2 regions of the Allobosea sp. Tri-49 genome follow, and region 1 is predicted to be linked to the other one. Evidence: riboswitches for the same ligand, from Rfam matches in the RefSeq annotation. Region 1 holds a riboswitch; the other holds the start of a gene.
What was found. Region 1 has a riboswitch for cobalamin ahead of BLM15_RS24710 (TonB-dependent receptor plug domain-containing protein). Riboswitches for the same ligand answer to the same signal wherever they lie in the genome.

Region 2: it holds a riboswitch for cobalamin, as region 1 does, so the genes downstream of both, BLM15_RS31965 (ABC transporter substrate-binding protein) here and BLM15_RS24710 (TonB-dependent receptor plug domain-containing protein) in region 1, are expected to answer to the same signal.

What each region holds. Positions count from the first base shown of each region.
Region 1 is NZ_CP017946.1:5,121,176-5,128,424, forward strand. Features, by position in the region: gene BLM15_RS24690 (DUF6925 family protein) at 1-458, opposite strand, end outside; gene BLM15_RS24695 (ABC transporter ATP-binding protein) at 455-1,246, opposite strand; gene BLM15_RS24700 (FecCD family ABC transporter permease) at 1,246-2,271, opposite strand; gene BLM15_RS24705 (ABC transporter substrate-binding protein) at 2,268-3,128, opposite strand; gene BLM15_RS24710 (TonB-dependent receptor plug domain-containing protein) at 3,125-5,068, opposite strand; cobalamin riboswitch at 5,191-5,390, opposite strand; gene BLM15_RS24715 (flotillin family protein) at 5,464-7,197, opposite strand; gene BLM15_RS24720 (OB-fold-containig protein) at 7,202-7,249, opposite strand, start outside.
Region 2 is NZ_CP017946.1:4,858,285-4,865,533, reverse strand. Features, by position in the region: gene BLM15_RS23500 (divergent polysaccharide deacetylase family protein) at 1-297, shown strand, start outside; gene BLM15_RS23495 (RNA pyrophosphohydrolase) at 294-797, shown strand; gene hisE (phosphoribosyl-ATP diphosphatase) at 860-1,255, shown strand; tRNA gene BLM15_RS23485 (tRNA-Arg) at 1,395-1,471, shown strand; gene BLM15_RS23480 (class I SAM-dependent methyltransferase) at 1,638-2,294, opposite strand; gene BLM15_RS23475 (ABC transporter ATP-binding protein) at 2,291-3,070, opposite strand; gene BLM15_RS23470 (FecCD family ABC transporter permease) at 3,067-4,110, opposite strand; gene BLM15_RS31965 (ABC transporter substrate-binding protein) at 4,107-5,117, opposite strand; cobalamin riboswitch at 5,358-5,568, opposite strand; gene BLM15_RS23460 (mandelate racemase/muconate lactonizing enzyme family protein) at 5,598-6,776, opposite strand; gene BLM15_RS23455 (M81 family metallopeptidase) at 6,788-7,249, opposite strand, start outside.

The sequences.
Region 1 (7,249 bases):
AACAGGCTCTTGCCGGCGACGGAGCGCAAGGTCGCGATCAGCTCGGGATCGCCAGTGCGGATGCAGATGTCGACCTGCAAGGTGCCGAGGCCCATGTCGAACAGGATGCCGGCGCGATCCTGCGGCCGCAGAGCCGCTTCGTCCGGGCCGAGCTCTGTCAGGACGCTGCGTCGGTTCATCGCGCAGATGGCTTCCGGCAGGCAGAGTGCGACGCGATGGCTCCAGCCCTGGCCGACCGCGGTTTCGGAGGCGAAGAGCCTGACCTTTGAGAGGTCGTCAAAGCCGATGCCGCCGCGATCGGTGACAGCGGAGAGGCGGCCTGGCCCGGCGCCGAGTTCGACGGGCTCGCCAGGATCGCGCAGGAATTCGGCGATGGCGCCGAACGTGCCGACATTCCATTGCGTCGTCGCGGTGGCGAGTTCCTGATGGATCAGGCTGGTCACGTCATCTGCCGTCATCTGCCGGATTCTCCATGGTCGAGGGCCTGCCAAGGCAGGACAAAATTTTCGCTGTCGCGGCTGCCACGGGCGACTGCGATGCCGAAGGCGCGGGCGAGGTTGCCATCGTCGAGCACCGAGGCCGGCGAGCCGTCGGCGAGGATGCGGCCGCCATCGAGCAGGACCAGCCGGTCGCAGAAGCGTCCAGCCAGCGCGAGATCATGCAGCACGACGACGACACCGGTGCCGGCAGCGGCGATGCGCCTGAACAGCGCCATCGCCTCGAGCTGATGGCGCGGGTCGAGCCCGACCAGCGGTTCGTCGGCGAGCAGCATCTCCGCTTCGACCGCCAGCGCCCGCGCCAGCAGCACGCGCATGCGCTCACCGCCCGACAGGCTGTCGAGGCTGCGCTCGCGGAAGGCGGTCGCGTCGGTGGCGGCGAAAGCCTTGGTGATCGCAGCCTTGTCGGCTTCGGTCAGGTCGGCGAAGGGGCGCCGATGCGGCAGGCGGCCGAGCGCGACGACGGCCTCCGCCCGCATCTGCCATTGCACGCTGCCGCCCTGGGCGAGGAAAGCGAGACGCTGCGCGAGCGTGCAGCGGCCCAGCGCCCTTGCCGGCACGCCATCATAGAGCACCGTGCCGGCCGCCGGCGGCAGCAGATCGGCGAGGATGCGTAGGAGAGTGGTCTTGCCGGCGCCGTTGGCGCCGATCAGGCCGACGAGCTCGCCGGGCCGCAGGGCAAGGTCTATTCCCGCGAGGATCGGCTTGCCGTCGAAGGCGATCGCGATGCCGTTCGCTTCAATACGCATCACGCCTCCCGCCGCAGGCGCTGGATCAGGCTGAACAGGAAGGGCGCGCCGATCAGGGCGGTGACGACGCCGAGCTTGAGCTCGGGTCGGATCGGCATCAGCCGCAGCATCGTATCGGCGGCGAGCAGCAGGATCGCGCCGCCGAAGCCGCTGACCAGGAGCAGCCGGCCGGGCTTGTGGCCGACAAGCGGGCGCAGGAGATGTGGCACGACGAGGCCGACGAAGCCGATCGCTCCGGTGACGGCGACGGCGCTGCCGACCGCAAGGGCCGCCCCGCCGATCAGCCGGACCCGCAGCCAGGTCAGGTCGAAGCCGAGGCTGCGCGCCGTGTCCTCGCCAAGGGTGAGGCCGTCGAGCGCCGGTGCGCTGGAGAGCAGTAGGATCCAGCCGGTGAGCACCAGTGGCAGCACCAGCCAGACATGGATCAGGCTGCGATCGGCGAGCGAGCCCATCAGCCAGAACACGATCTCCAGCGCGGCATAGGGGTTGGGCGCGAGATTGAGCGCGAGCGAGGTCATCGCCCCGGCGAAGCTGTTGATCGCGACGCCGGCGAGGATCAGCGTCATCGTGCCGGCGCCGCGGCCATTGAGCGCGAAGAGCAGGAGCACCGCGAGCAGCGCCCCGGCGATGCCGCCGAGCGGCAAAGCGAGCGCGAAGGCGCCGGCGAAGCCGGAATAGAACACGGTGACGGCGCCAAAGGCGGCGGCGCTGGAGATGCCGACGATGCCGGGCTCGGCCAGCGGATTGCGCAGTAGGCCCTGCATAGCCGCGCCGGCGAGACCGAGGCTGAAGCCCACCAGCGCGCCGAGGATGGCGCGTGGCAGGCGCAATTCGACGAGCACGAGCGCGGGCAGGCTCTGCCGGCCTGCGATCCAGTCGCCGAGCGCGGCGAAGAGGTCGAGTTCGGCATAGCCGACCGCCAGCGACAGCACGGCCATAACGAACGTGGCGGCGGCCAGCAAAGCGACGAGCCGCCAATAGGACATCCCGTCGGATGCGGACGATGGCATGGCTGCTGTGCTCATGGTCTTGATCCGGCGGGTGTCGGCGCGGCCGCGTCGAGCAGCAATTCGATCGCATCGACCACCGCCGGGCCGGCGCAGGTCCAGAGCTTGGATGGCAGGGCGACGAGCTTGAGCCGGTCGCCGAGCCGGGCGAGGACCGGATGGTGCAGGACCTCATGAGCGAGCGAGGGTGGGCCGTCCGGCGTGGTGTTGAGGATCAGGATATCGGCCTTGCCGAGTGCGACGGTCTCGAGCGCGATCTGGCCGTAATTGTTGATGCCGAGCTCGGCGGCGAGGTTGGTCAGCCCCGCCGCCGTCAGGATCTCGTCGACGAGCGAGCCGCGCCCGGTGGTGAAGCCGTTCGGGCGCAGGACGATGGCGCGCGGGTTTGCGGGGCGAGGGCGGTCCGCCAGCGCGGCGAGGCGTGCATCGATCTCCGCGATCAGCACTTCGCCGTTCTGCTGCTCGCCGAGCACCTGCGCCATGTCGCGGATCTGCGCGCGCATCTCGGCGAGATTGCGCGGCACGCCGAATTCGCGCACCGGCGCGCCGACCCGCTTCAGCAGCGCGACGGTCGAGCGTGTCGTATAGGCGCCGGCGATGACGAGATCGGGTTTCAGCGCCAGCATCTGCTCGACCAGGCCGTGATTGGCCGGAATCACGAGAGCGCGCGCGGCCATATTGGCGTTGCGCGGGTCCTGCGACAGCCAGGTCACCGAGGCGATGTGCTTTGGTGACGCGAGCCGGAGCACCAGCTCGTCGGTGCACATGTTGAGCGAGACGATGCGCTGCGGCTGCGCCGGCACATCGTCCGCGTGGGCGAGGCCGGCGAAGATCGCCAGCCAGAGGCCGAGTGCGAGGGCGGCCAACCCTCTCACAGGCTCATCCTGATCCCGCCGAAGGCGCTGAGGCCCGGCACCAGGAAGCCGACCGGGTTCTCGTAGCGCTTGTCGAACAGGTTATCGACGCGCCCGAACACGGTCAGCCGCTCGTCGACCTTGTAGTCGGCGGCAAGGTTGACGATGGCGGCTCCCGGAGCGCGCAGGCGCGCGATCGAGAAGTCGCGATTCCCGTCCATACGCTCGCCGAGATAGATCAATGTCGCCGACAGCGTCAGCTTCTCGATCGGCGTCCAGCTCGCAGTGACGCTGGCCTTGTGGCGCGGCCGGCGCAGCAGTTCCTGGCGCGCGGTCTCGTCCTTGGCGAGGGTGAAAGTGTAGTCGGCGCGGACCTTGAACTGCGGCGTCAATTCCAGTGCTGCGAAGGCCTCGACGCCCTTCGTCGTGGCGCGGCCGATGTTCGTATAGGAGGTGCGCGCGGCGTTGGTCAGGATCAGGTTGTCGATGTCGTTATGGAAGTACGTCGCGCCGAATTTGACCTGCCCGCTCAGCAGCGGCTGCTCGAAGCCGGCATCCCAGCCGCGGCTTTCCTCCGGCTTGAGGTTCGGGTTGCCGTAGAAGTTGAAGGCCGGGCGTGAATCGCTGAAGCGCTCGCTCAGCGTCGGCGCCTTGAAGCCGGTGCCATAGCTCGCCTTCAGCTTGGTTTCGGTGCCTGGCACGATGAGGACCGGTGCGATGCGATAGGTGGTGTGGCCGCCGAACTTGTCGTCGTGATCGTAGCGGATATTGGCGACGGTGAAGAAGCGGTCGGTCCAGTTCGATTGCAATTCGACGAAGGCGCCCCTGTTGCCGTTCGAGACGGTCTTGTTGGGGGTGTCGAAGCGCTCGGTCTCATATTGCAGGCCTGCGACCAATGTCTGGCCCTGCGTGATCTTCAGGTCGCCGCGCCAATCGTATTTGGTGCGCTCGCCGAGATTCTCGGTCGGTAGCTCGAGAATGCCCGCGGCGTTCGGCCGGCGGTTGGAGCGATCCTGGTTGCTGTAGGAGACGCCGAAGCGGTTGACGAAACGGCCGTCCAGCGGATCCCAGACGATCTCGCCGCGGGTGAAGGCCTGGCGGTAGTTCTGACTGGAGCGGAAGGCATCCGGCCGGCTCGGGAAGCCGGAATCGTTAGTGAACAGCAACTGCCCGTCGATATAGCGGCCGACCCAGTTGACGCTCAGCGTGTCGGTGAGGCGGGCGCCGAGGCGGGCGGAATAGCTCCAGTTGTCATAGGAGTTGGGATTGCGGCGCCGGCCAGGCGGAACGAGTTCCGGCGGCGTTATTGGTGTCGCCTCCGCTCGAAAATGGCTGACGCTGAAGGCATAGTCGAAGCGGTCATTGCCGCCGCTGAGGCCGACGCTCTGGTTGAAGGTGCCGTGCGAGCCGGCTTCGATCGAGCCCGTCAGCTTCGGCGGGCCTTCGCCACGCTTGGTGGTGATCGAGATGACGCCGCCGAGCGCATTGGCGCCGTAGAGGCCGCTCTGCGGGCCGCGCAGCACCTCGATCCGCTCGATGTCGGTGGTCAGCATCTGGCCGAAATCGAAGGAGCGGTTCGGTGTTGAGGGGTCGTTCACCTCGATGCCGTCGATCAGCACCTTGACGTGGTTCGAATTGGTGCCGCGCATGAAGACCGAGGTCAGCCCGCCAGGGCCGCCGGTCTGGACGATGTTGAGGCCGGGCACGGCGGCGAGCGCCTGCGGCAGGGTGCGGCGCTGCTGGCGTTCGATCTCCTGTGCCGTGACGACGGTGACGGAGCTGGCGATCTCCCTGGCCGGCGTCGGCACGCCGGTTGGGCTGACGACGATCTCGTCGAGCGCGATCGGCTTCTCGCTCGATTGCGCTCGCGCTGCGAGTGGCGTCAGTAGGGTCGAGGCGGCGAGCAGGGACAAGGCAACAGGCAAACGCCCGCTCTTGGCGGGGCTGGGCAAACGGATCACGGTAAAACCTCGGCGGTAACGTCAGTGGCACGTCACCGCGAACGAGATAATCCGCTCCGCTCCCGCAAACGGGCGCGCAAAGGCTTATCACCCATCAGCGGACCCCCGGCCGATGTGTTCGCGTGTGACCACGGCTGACGGCAGGTCTCCTGGCTCGCGGGTCACCGCCTTTCACCGCCTTCCCAGGTCCGAGGCCCCAGTGGCGTGTGGCGAAAGGCTCGCCGCTTACAGTTGCGGGGGCAGCCGCAGCATGAGATGGCCAGGCCACCCGCACTGCGTTCCCTTTTGATCCCGTGAGGGAACCGTCGCATTCACGAGTAGGGCGGAAATGCGGCGGGGTCAATTCGGACTCCGCCGCCGCGTTCCCTCGCGTGAGGCGCCATTATCTGCGAGGATCAGTCCGGCTTGGCCGGAGGGGACGGCTCCTTGCCGGCGAGCGGCGTTTTGGGCGCAGCCGCCTTGGGTGTTGCCGACGCCTGCATCGAGTTGCCGAGCGAGGCGGCGAGCAGGGCCTGAGTCGGATCGGACCCCTTGAAGCCGGCCTGGGCCAGTATCTCGTCGAGGATAGGCTTCTGGGCGGTGAAGCTCAGGAGCTGGCTGGAGAGGTCGCCGATCGGGTTGCCGGCGTGCTCTCCCTGCGCCCCGGCAAGGGCGCTCGCGAACCCGCCCGCGCTGAAGATCCGGATGTCCGAGATCTTCTCGATCGGCTTCATCGCCTGCTCCAGAGCGAGCGGCACGATCTCGATCCGGGCCTTGGCCAGCTCGAACTCGATGATGCCCGCGGAGAGCGCATTGCGCGCCTCGTTCTTGGCGCGCTCGGCCCTGGCCTGCGCCTCGCCGAGCTCGATCACGCCGGTGGCGCGGATCTTGGCCGCTTCGGCTTCGGCCTCGGCCTGGATCTTGACCGCGGCGGCAAGGTCCTCGGCCGCGTGGCGCTCGGCCTCGGCCTTGACGGTGACCGCGGTCGCCTGCTGCTCGGCGTCCTTGCGGGCATCGATCACGGCGATGCGCTTGGCGCGTTCGGCGATCTCGACGTCGCGAGCGGTGGTCACCTGCTCCTCGGCCGTCGTCGCCGCAGCCTTGGCCGCGTCGGCCTTGGCGCGGGCCGCCTGCTCTTCCTCGGTCTTGTTGGCCACCGCGATGGCGGCATCGATGCGGGCGGTCTCGGTGATCTTGCGCGCCTCGGCCTCGCGTTCGGCGATGCCACGCTCGGCGTCGATCCTGGCCGATTCCCGTGCCTGGCGGGCCTGAGCCTCGCGCTCGGCGATGCCGCGATCAGTTTCGAGCCGCGCGGTCTCCTCGCTCAGGCGCGCCAGTTGCTCGGCCTTGGCGGCTTCGGCCCGCGTCTCGGCCGTCTTGTTGGCGATGTCGCGCTCCTGGCTGAGCTCGGCGTCGCGCTGCTCGCGCTGGATGGTCAGGCGCCGCAGCGAGGCCTCGCGATCCTTGGTGGCGATCTCGACCTCGTTGTCGCGGACGATCTGGTTGCGCTCGCGCTTGCGCTCCTCGGTGATCTTGGTGAGGGCGGTCAGGCCCTCGGCATCGAAGGTGTTGTTCGGGTTGAAATGCTTGATGTCGGTCTGGTCGAGCCGAGTGAGCGAGACCGATTCCAGCTCCAGCCCGTTGGATTGCAGGTCATGGGCGACCGCTGCCTGCACCGATTTGACGAATTCGGCGCGCTGTTCCTGCAGGTCCTGCAGCGTCATCGTCGCCGCCACCGAGCGCAGGCCGTCGACGAACTTGGCCTCGACCAGCGTCTTGAGCGCGTCGACGTCGTTGGTGCGGTCGCCCAAGGTCTGGGCGGCGAGCGCGATATTGTCGGCATCAGGCTTCACCCGGACGTAGAACTCGGCGGTGATGTCGGCACGCATCCGGTCCGTGGTGATCATCGATTCATGCTCGGAGCGCTTGACCTCGAGCCGCAGCGTGCTCAGCGACACCCAGGAATAGGAGTGGAATATCGGCAGGATGATCGAGCCGCCGTCGAGCACGACCTTCTTGCCGCCCAGACCGGTGCGGACATAGGCCTTGTCGCGCGCCGCCCTAGTGTAGAGCGACGTCATGATGACGCCGATCACGACGATGCCGGCGACGATGGCGCCGGCGATGATGCCGAGTGAGAGGAAATCCATCTGGTCAGCCCTCTTTGGTGTCGACGGCGCCGAGTTCCTGCGGCGCAGGGAT
Region 2 (7,249 bases), 260 kb from region 1:
TCCTCGCCGCGCAGCCTGCTCGCATCGACGGCGACGCGGGCCCAGATTCCGGCGCTCAAGGCCGACCTCGCGCTCGACGCCGTCCCGCGTGCCGAGGCGATCGACAAGGAATTGCAGCGCCTCGAGACGCTCGCCCGCGACCAGGGCGCAGTCGTCGCCATCGCCAGCGCGCTGCCGGTCACGGTCGAGCGCATCACCCGCTGGGCCCGCACGCTCGAGGGCAAGAACCTGGTCATCGTCCCGGTCAGCGCCGCCCGCGGCTTCCGCAACCCTTCGACCACCGGCTCGCTGCGATGACGAAACCTCCCGCCGGCTACCGCCCCTGCGTCGGCCTCGCCCTGTTCAATCCGGCCGGCCTCGTCTTCATCGGGCGCCGCGCCAATCGCAGCCAGCGTGAGCATGTCGCGCCAGGCCATGAATGGCAGATGCCGCAAGGCGGCATCGATGCCGGCGAGCAGCCGATCGAGGCCGCCTATCGCGAACTGCGCGAGGAGACCAATGTCTCTTCGGTCTCATTGCTCGCCGAGGCGCCGGACTGGCTGAGCTACGACTTGCCGCGCGAGATCGGCAAGGAAGCCTGGCGCGGCCGCTATCGCGGCCAGTCGCAGAAATGGTTCGCCTTCCGCTTCGAGGGCGACGAGAGCGAGATCAACATTCTCGCTCCGGCCGGCGGCCACAAGGCGGAGTTCGATGCCTGGCGCTGGGTCGAGCTGGCGCAGACACCGGAGCTGATCATCCCGTTCAAGCGCGATGTCTACCGCGAGGTGGCGCGCCTCTTCGCAGGGCTGGTGCGATGAGCGCCCGGCGCAAGCGGCGGGACCGTCACGAAACCCTTACATGGCGGCCCGATTCTGCTGCAATGACCGATTCGGTGCAGAAGCTCTACGCCGCCGTCCTCTCGGCCCGTGCTCGTGATCCGGCCTTGTCGCGAACCGCCAAGCTTATCCGCGAAGGCGTGCCAAAAATGGCCAAGAAGCTCGGCGAGGAAGCGGTCGAGGTCGGCATCGAGGCGGTGCAGAACAATCGCCCGGCGGTCGTCCGCGAAAGCGCCGACCTTCTCTACAATCTCGTCGTGCTGTGGAGCGAGCTCGGCATCACACCCGGCGAGATCTGGCGCGAGATGGACCGCCGTGAAGAGCTCTACGGCATCGCCGAGAAGCTGCCGAAGTCCCGGCAGGGCGGCCAGCCGCTGGCCGGCGAGACGAGCAAGCGCGAAGCCCCGCATCCGCTCCTCCTGCACGGCAAGCACCGCTGACGACTTCCTGGCAGCCGCCAGGTCCGGGCTCCAAGAGAAAGCGAACGAAGTCGGCAGAACGGGGCTTGCCAAGCGCGGCGCGAGCCTTTAAGTCGGCTTTCGTCAGCCCCGGCGGCCTTCTAAACCGCTCCGCTGTCATGCGCCCGTAGCTCAGCTGGATAGAGCATCAGACTACGAATCTGAGGGTCAGAGGTTCGAATCCTTTCGGGCGCGCCATTACCTAGCTCGGTTTAGAGCACAGTGTTTCCAGGACATTGCCGGACAGAATGAAACCGAAGCCTAGCGGCTCCGGTTGCGATGCTGTTCCTGGTTCTGATGGCTGCGCTCACCCCGTCCTGAGCCGAAACCGCAAGCTTCCGGCCGCCAAGGATCGCCAGCTGCCTTAGCCTTTTCGCGCCGTCAGCACGAACATCGGCACATCGCCGGGATAGGGCGACGCCGGAAAGAGATGCTGCCAGCTCCGCGCCGGCCCGAAGCCCGCTTCGCTCAGCATCGTGCGAGTCTCGTCCTCGGTCAGGCCGTCATGGCGCGGCAGGCTGGCGGCGAGCCCGTCGGGATAGGTTGAGCGGTATTGCGCCGCGACCGACCAGAGCCCGTCCGAGACGAGCACCAGGCCGCTTGGCCGCAGAATCAGTTGCGCCTTGCGCAGCGCCGCCATCGGGTCGGGAAGCGTCCAGAGCACGTTGCGCAGCGTCACGATATCGGCGGAAGCCGGCGCGAACGTTGCCTCTTCGATCAGGGCCTGTTCGAAGGTGACGTCGAGCCCGGACGCCTCGGCGGCCTTGCGAGCTGCAGCGAGCATCCCCTCGGAGCCATCGCAGGCACGCACCCGGTGTCCCAGCGAGGCGGCGATCAGCGCACAGGCACCCGTCCCGGTACCGAGATCGACGACGTCCTTCGCATCTTCAGTCTCGAAGGCGGCAGCGAGAACATCGCGCCAGAGCGAAGCCTGCGCGACATGGGAGGCCGCGCCATCGAAAGCCGGCGCGCGCCGGGTCCAGTAATCCGAGACCTGAGCCTGCGCCTCAGCTGCTTTCACGACTGCCTCCGTTCCGTCTCAACCAGGTATTCGATATGCCGGCGTCCCGACGCCCCCGTGCGGATCGAGACCGCGACGCCAAAGATGCGCTGGATGGCTTCGGCGGTTAGGACTTGGTCCGGAGACCCCGCTGCTTGCAATCGCCCCTCATGCAGCAGCGCGATCTCGTCGCAGAACATCGCCGCGAGGTTGAGATCGTGCAGCGCCATGATGCAGGTGATGCCGAGGCGACGGACCAGCCCCAGGATCGAGAGCTGGTGCTGGATGTCGAGATGGTTGGTCGGCTCGTCCAGGATGAGCTCGCTCGGCTCCTGAGCGAGTGCACGCGCGATATGGACGCGCTGGCGCTCGCCGCCCGAAAGCGTGTACCAGAACTGGTCGTGCCGCTCGGTGAGTCCGACCCGCGCCAGCGCCTCGTTCACGGCCGCCTCGTCGGCGTCGTTCCACGATGCCAGCGCGGCGCGATGCGGCGTGCGGCCGAGGCGGACGACGTCGCAGACAGATAATTGGATCTCGGTGGTTGCCTGCTGCTCGACGAAGGCGAGCCGGCGGGCGAGATCACGCCGCGGCACGCCGGCGATGTCGCGTCCATCGAGCATGACGACGCCGCTGGCGACATTGCGCAGCCGGCAGAGCAGCCTGAGCAGGCTTGATTTGCCCGAACCGTTCGGCCCGATCAGGCCGAGCACCCGGCCGGGAGCCGCCTGCAGCGTCACCCCGTCGACGATCATCCGGCCGGCGGCGCCCCAGCGCACCTCGCGGGTCGCAAGCGTCATGCCGGCTGCCTCGCGCGGTAGAGGATCAGGGCGAAGACCGGCGCACCGAACAGCGCCGTCACCACGCCGATCGGCAGGATCTGCTGCGGGATCAGGATACGCGACAGGATGTCGGCGAGGATCATGAAGATCGCGCCGATGACGAGGCAGGCCGGCAGCAGACGGGCGTGGCCGGAGCCCACGAGGAAGCGAGCGGCATGGGGAATGATCAAACCGACGAAGCCGACCGTGCCGACGATCGAGACCATCACCGCGGTCATCACCGCGGTCGTCGCGAAGAGAATGACCTTCACCCTGGTGACCGCGACGCCGAGCGAGGCCGCGGCATCGACGCCGAAGGCGAAGGCGTCGAGCACCTTGGCGTGCAGCATACAGATGGCAAAGCCGATGAAGGCGACCGGCGCGGCGATCCACAGATCCGGCCAGCGCACGCCGCCGAAATTCCCCAGGAGCCAGAACATCACGCCGCGCGCCTGCTCGGCGCTGGCCAATGTCGTGACGATCGTCGCCGTCGCCGCATTGAAGAGTTGCGAGGTAGCGACACCTGCGAGGATGACGCGATCGCTCGCGCTGCCGGCGCCCGTCGCCAGCAGCGCGACGACCGCAAGTGCGGCGCAGGAGCCGATAAAGGCGCCGGCAGAGACCGTCAGCGCCGTGCCGCCGATACCGACGCCGAGGATCAGGACCGCGACGGCGCCGGTCGAGGCCCCGGCCGAGATGCCCAGCACATAAGGCTCCGCCAGCGGGTTGCGCAGCAGCGCCTGCAGGATGGCGCCCGAGAGCGCGAGGGCGCCACCGCATAAGCCAGCCATCAGCGCCCGGCTCAGGCGGTAATCGAAGATCACGCCCTGCTGGATCGCGCTGACCGGAAAATCGAGGCTGAACAGGCCGTTGCCGAGCGCCCGTAGCGCCGTCTCCAGCGGAATGCGCATCTCGCCGATCGTCACCGCCAGCGCCACCGAGAAGGTGAGCGCCAGCAGAGCCGCCAGCGCGATGGCGATCCGCGCTGGCCAGTTGGGACCGTGGACGGCGTGGCTCAAGGAGAAAGGCCGAAACCGGCGATCGCCTTGGCTAGCGTCTCGATGCCATCGACCGTGTCGAGGCCGGCGCGGGTCGCACCGACATCGATGATGACGACACGGTTGTTCTTCACCGCATCGAGCTTGCTGGCGACGGGGTCGGTCTTGAGGAAGTCGAGCTTCTTCTCGATGTCGTCGGCCGGGAAGCGGCGGCGATCCATCTTCACCGTGACGATCACCGCGGGGTTGGCGGCAGCGATGCTCTCCCAGCCGACCAGTGGCCATTCCTCATTAGTGGTGATGATGTTGCGGGCGCCAAGCTTCGACAGGATATAGGCGGGCACGCCGTTCTTGCCGGCCATGAAGCCGTCGCCCTTGATGTCCTTGCTGGAGAACCAGACCACGACCGGCACGTCCTTGGCCTTGACGTTCGCCACAGCCTGGACCGCCTTGTTCTCGCGCGCCTTCAGCTCGGCAATGAGCGCATCGGCCCGATCGGCGACGTCGAAGATCTGGCCGAACTCGCGGATATTGCGATAGACCAGCTCCATCGTGAACATTTGCGTGCGCACGCCATCGCCGGCGCCGGAATTGTCCTTGCCGACACAGTCGGTCGGCGAAACGTAAGTCGGCACCTTGACCTTGGCGAACTGGTCGCGCTTGCCGACGATGCCGTTGGGCCCGACATGCCATTCGAACATCGCGGTGACGAGATCCGGTTCCTGGGCGAGCACCGCTTCGAAGCTCGGATCGTTGTCGGCGAGACGCTTCACCTTGGCGTTGACCGCCTGATAGGGCTTGGCGACCGGCGAGAACCAGACCGCGGTGCCGACGACGCGGTCGGCGAGACCGAGCGCGTAGAGGATTTCGGTCTGCGTCTGGCCGATCGCGACGACGCGCTTGGGCGGACCGGCGAAGGTCACGCTCTCGCGGCAGTTCTCCAGTGTCAGCGGATACTGTGTTGGCGCAGCAGAAGCTGCACCCGCAAGCAAAGTGCCGAGAAGCACCGCAGCGGGCCATTGCAGCAGGCGGACAAATCGACGCGCAGTCGGCACAGGACGAGCCTCAAATGTAACAATGTTGCATTTCTGATAGAGGGGACGGCACGCAGCCGTCAAGCTCTGCGCCGTCGCGCGCATGGTGGTCGTTATGGACATGGACTTCATCGCTCCCCGAGATGACGGATGGGAGCTGGCAGGGGATGTGGACAGATGGCGGGCTCGGACGACCGCCACCGATGCACACCTCCGGGACACCCCGCCCGAAAGACGTCTTCGACGATCGGGGCAGGTCTCCTGGCTCGCGGGTCGACGCCGGTTCCGCCCGGCCTTCCCGGCGCAAGGAGCACCAGTGGACGATGGACGGAGAGCTCGCCGCTTACAGTTGCGGGGGCAGCCTCGGCTTTGGAGCAAGCGCGCCTCACCGAATTCCCTCTTAGCTCCGGAAGCAACCCGGAGAACCTCGATCGCGCCCACCCTATAAGGCGGCGCTACATCGTCAAGCGCCGTTCAGAGGCTGGGCGTGCTGTAGAGCCGCTTGCCCTGGACGGAAATCTCGACGTCCTGGAGGTAGCTTTTCAGCGCGGTGGTCGCGACCTCGATGCCGAGGCCGGGCGCATCCGGCGCTGCGACCTGCCCCCGCGCATCGCGCTCCAGATGATTGGCGGAGATCGCCGTGGCGAGCGGCTTCGGCATCGCCGGATATTCGCAGATTTCGTGATCGGCGAGCCCGGCATAGGGCTGCAGCGAGGCCGACAGCGCCAGATGCGAGGTGAACGTGTGGTTGACGAAGGTCACGCCCTTCGCCACCGCGTAATCCGCCACCGCCTTCGAGGGACCGATTCCGCCGATCCGGCCGCAATCGATCTGGACATAGCCGATGCCGCCATAGTCGATCAGCTGCTTGGCCATGGTTTCATTGTGGGCGCCTTCGCCACCGGCGAGGCGCACCTTTGGGCTAAGCTTGGCGAGTGCGCCATAGGCTTCAAGCGCGCTGGCGTGGAAGGGCTCCTCGAACCAGCGGACATCCGCCTTCTCCATCGCCGGCAAGCGGGCGGCCGCGCGCTCGACGTCTTCGATGAAGATCTGGCCGGTATCGACGAGCAGTATCCCGTCGGTTCCCAGCCCTTCCCGAGCCGCAACGAAATGCTCGGCATCGGCCTCGACGCTGCCGCGGCCGATCGGTCCCCAGCCGAACTTGGCGGCACGGAAATTCCGCTTCCTGGCATCCCGCGCACGCTCAAGCGTCTCCTGCGCCGTGCCGCCGAATAGCACCGAGGCATAGGGCGTCTTGGGATGGCTCTGGCGATAGCCGAGCAAGCGCCAGACCGGCTTGGAGCGCAGCTTGCCGAGGATGTCCCACAACGCCATCTCGACGCCGGAGAAGGTATGCGGCGCCTGCAGCAGGTCCATCGAATTGTAGGCGACCGCGGCAGCGATACGGGCGATGTCCTCCGGGCCATCCAGCTTCTGGCCGAGGACGGAATCGGCGACGGGCCGGCAGACCCCGTGCGACATCGGGCAGATGAAGGCGGCGATCGACGGCAGCGGGGCTGCCTCGCATTCGCCCCAGCCGACATGGCCGCCGGCGGCGACCCGCACCAGCAGCGCGTCCTGGCTGCCATCGGCCTCGTCGGTGACGACGGGCATGGCGAGATAGAAGAAGTCGACAGCCTCGATTCTGGGCATGGGCGCAGTCCTCACAGATCGTAGATCGTCGCGCGGGGCGCGAAGGTGACGTTGTCGTCGAGCGGATAGACGGGGCGGGCGCAGATGCGGTGGCCGAGGCTTCTGAGGTTCGCCGAAGTCGCGCCAGGCGCTTCGACGTTGAAATTGCGGGCGCACCACTGGTCGAACATGTGGAATTCGGCGTGGGGCGACTTCACCACGATCAGGTCGAAATCCTCGGGATCGAGCCCGTTGGCGTAGTACATTGCCCGGTCGAACAGGCTGACCGAGCGGCTCATCACCACGACGGTGACATTGTCGTAGGTGAGCACCGCGGTCGGGCCGGCCCGGAGCGGCGCCTTCATCGTCTCGAGCGCGGCTTCGCCGTCCGAAAGCAGCTTGACCGTCGCGGTCACCGGCATCGGCGGGAATCGGGCTGGGTCGATCGAGCCGCCGAGCGTCAACGACAGGCTCGCGCCGACGCCCGCCGCATG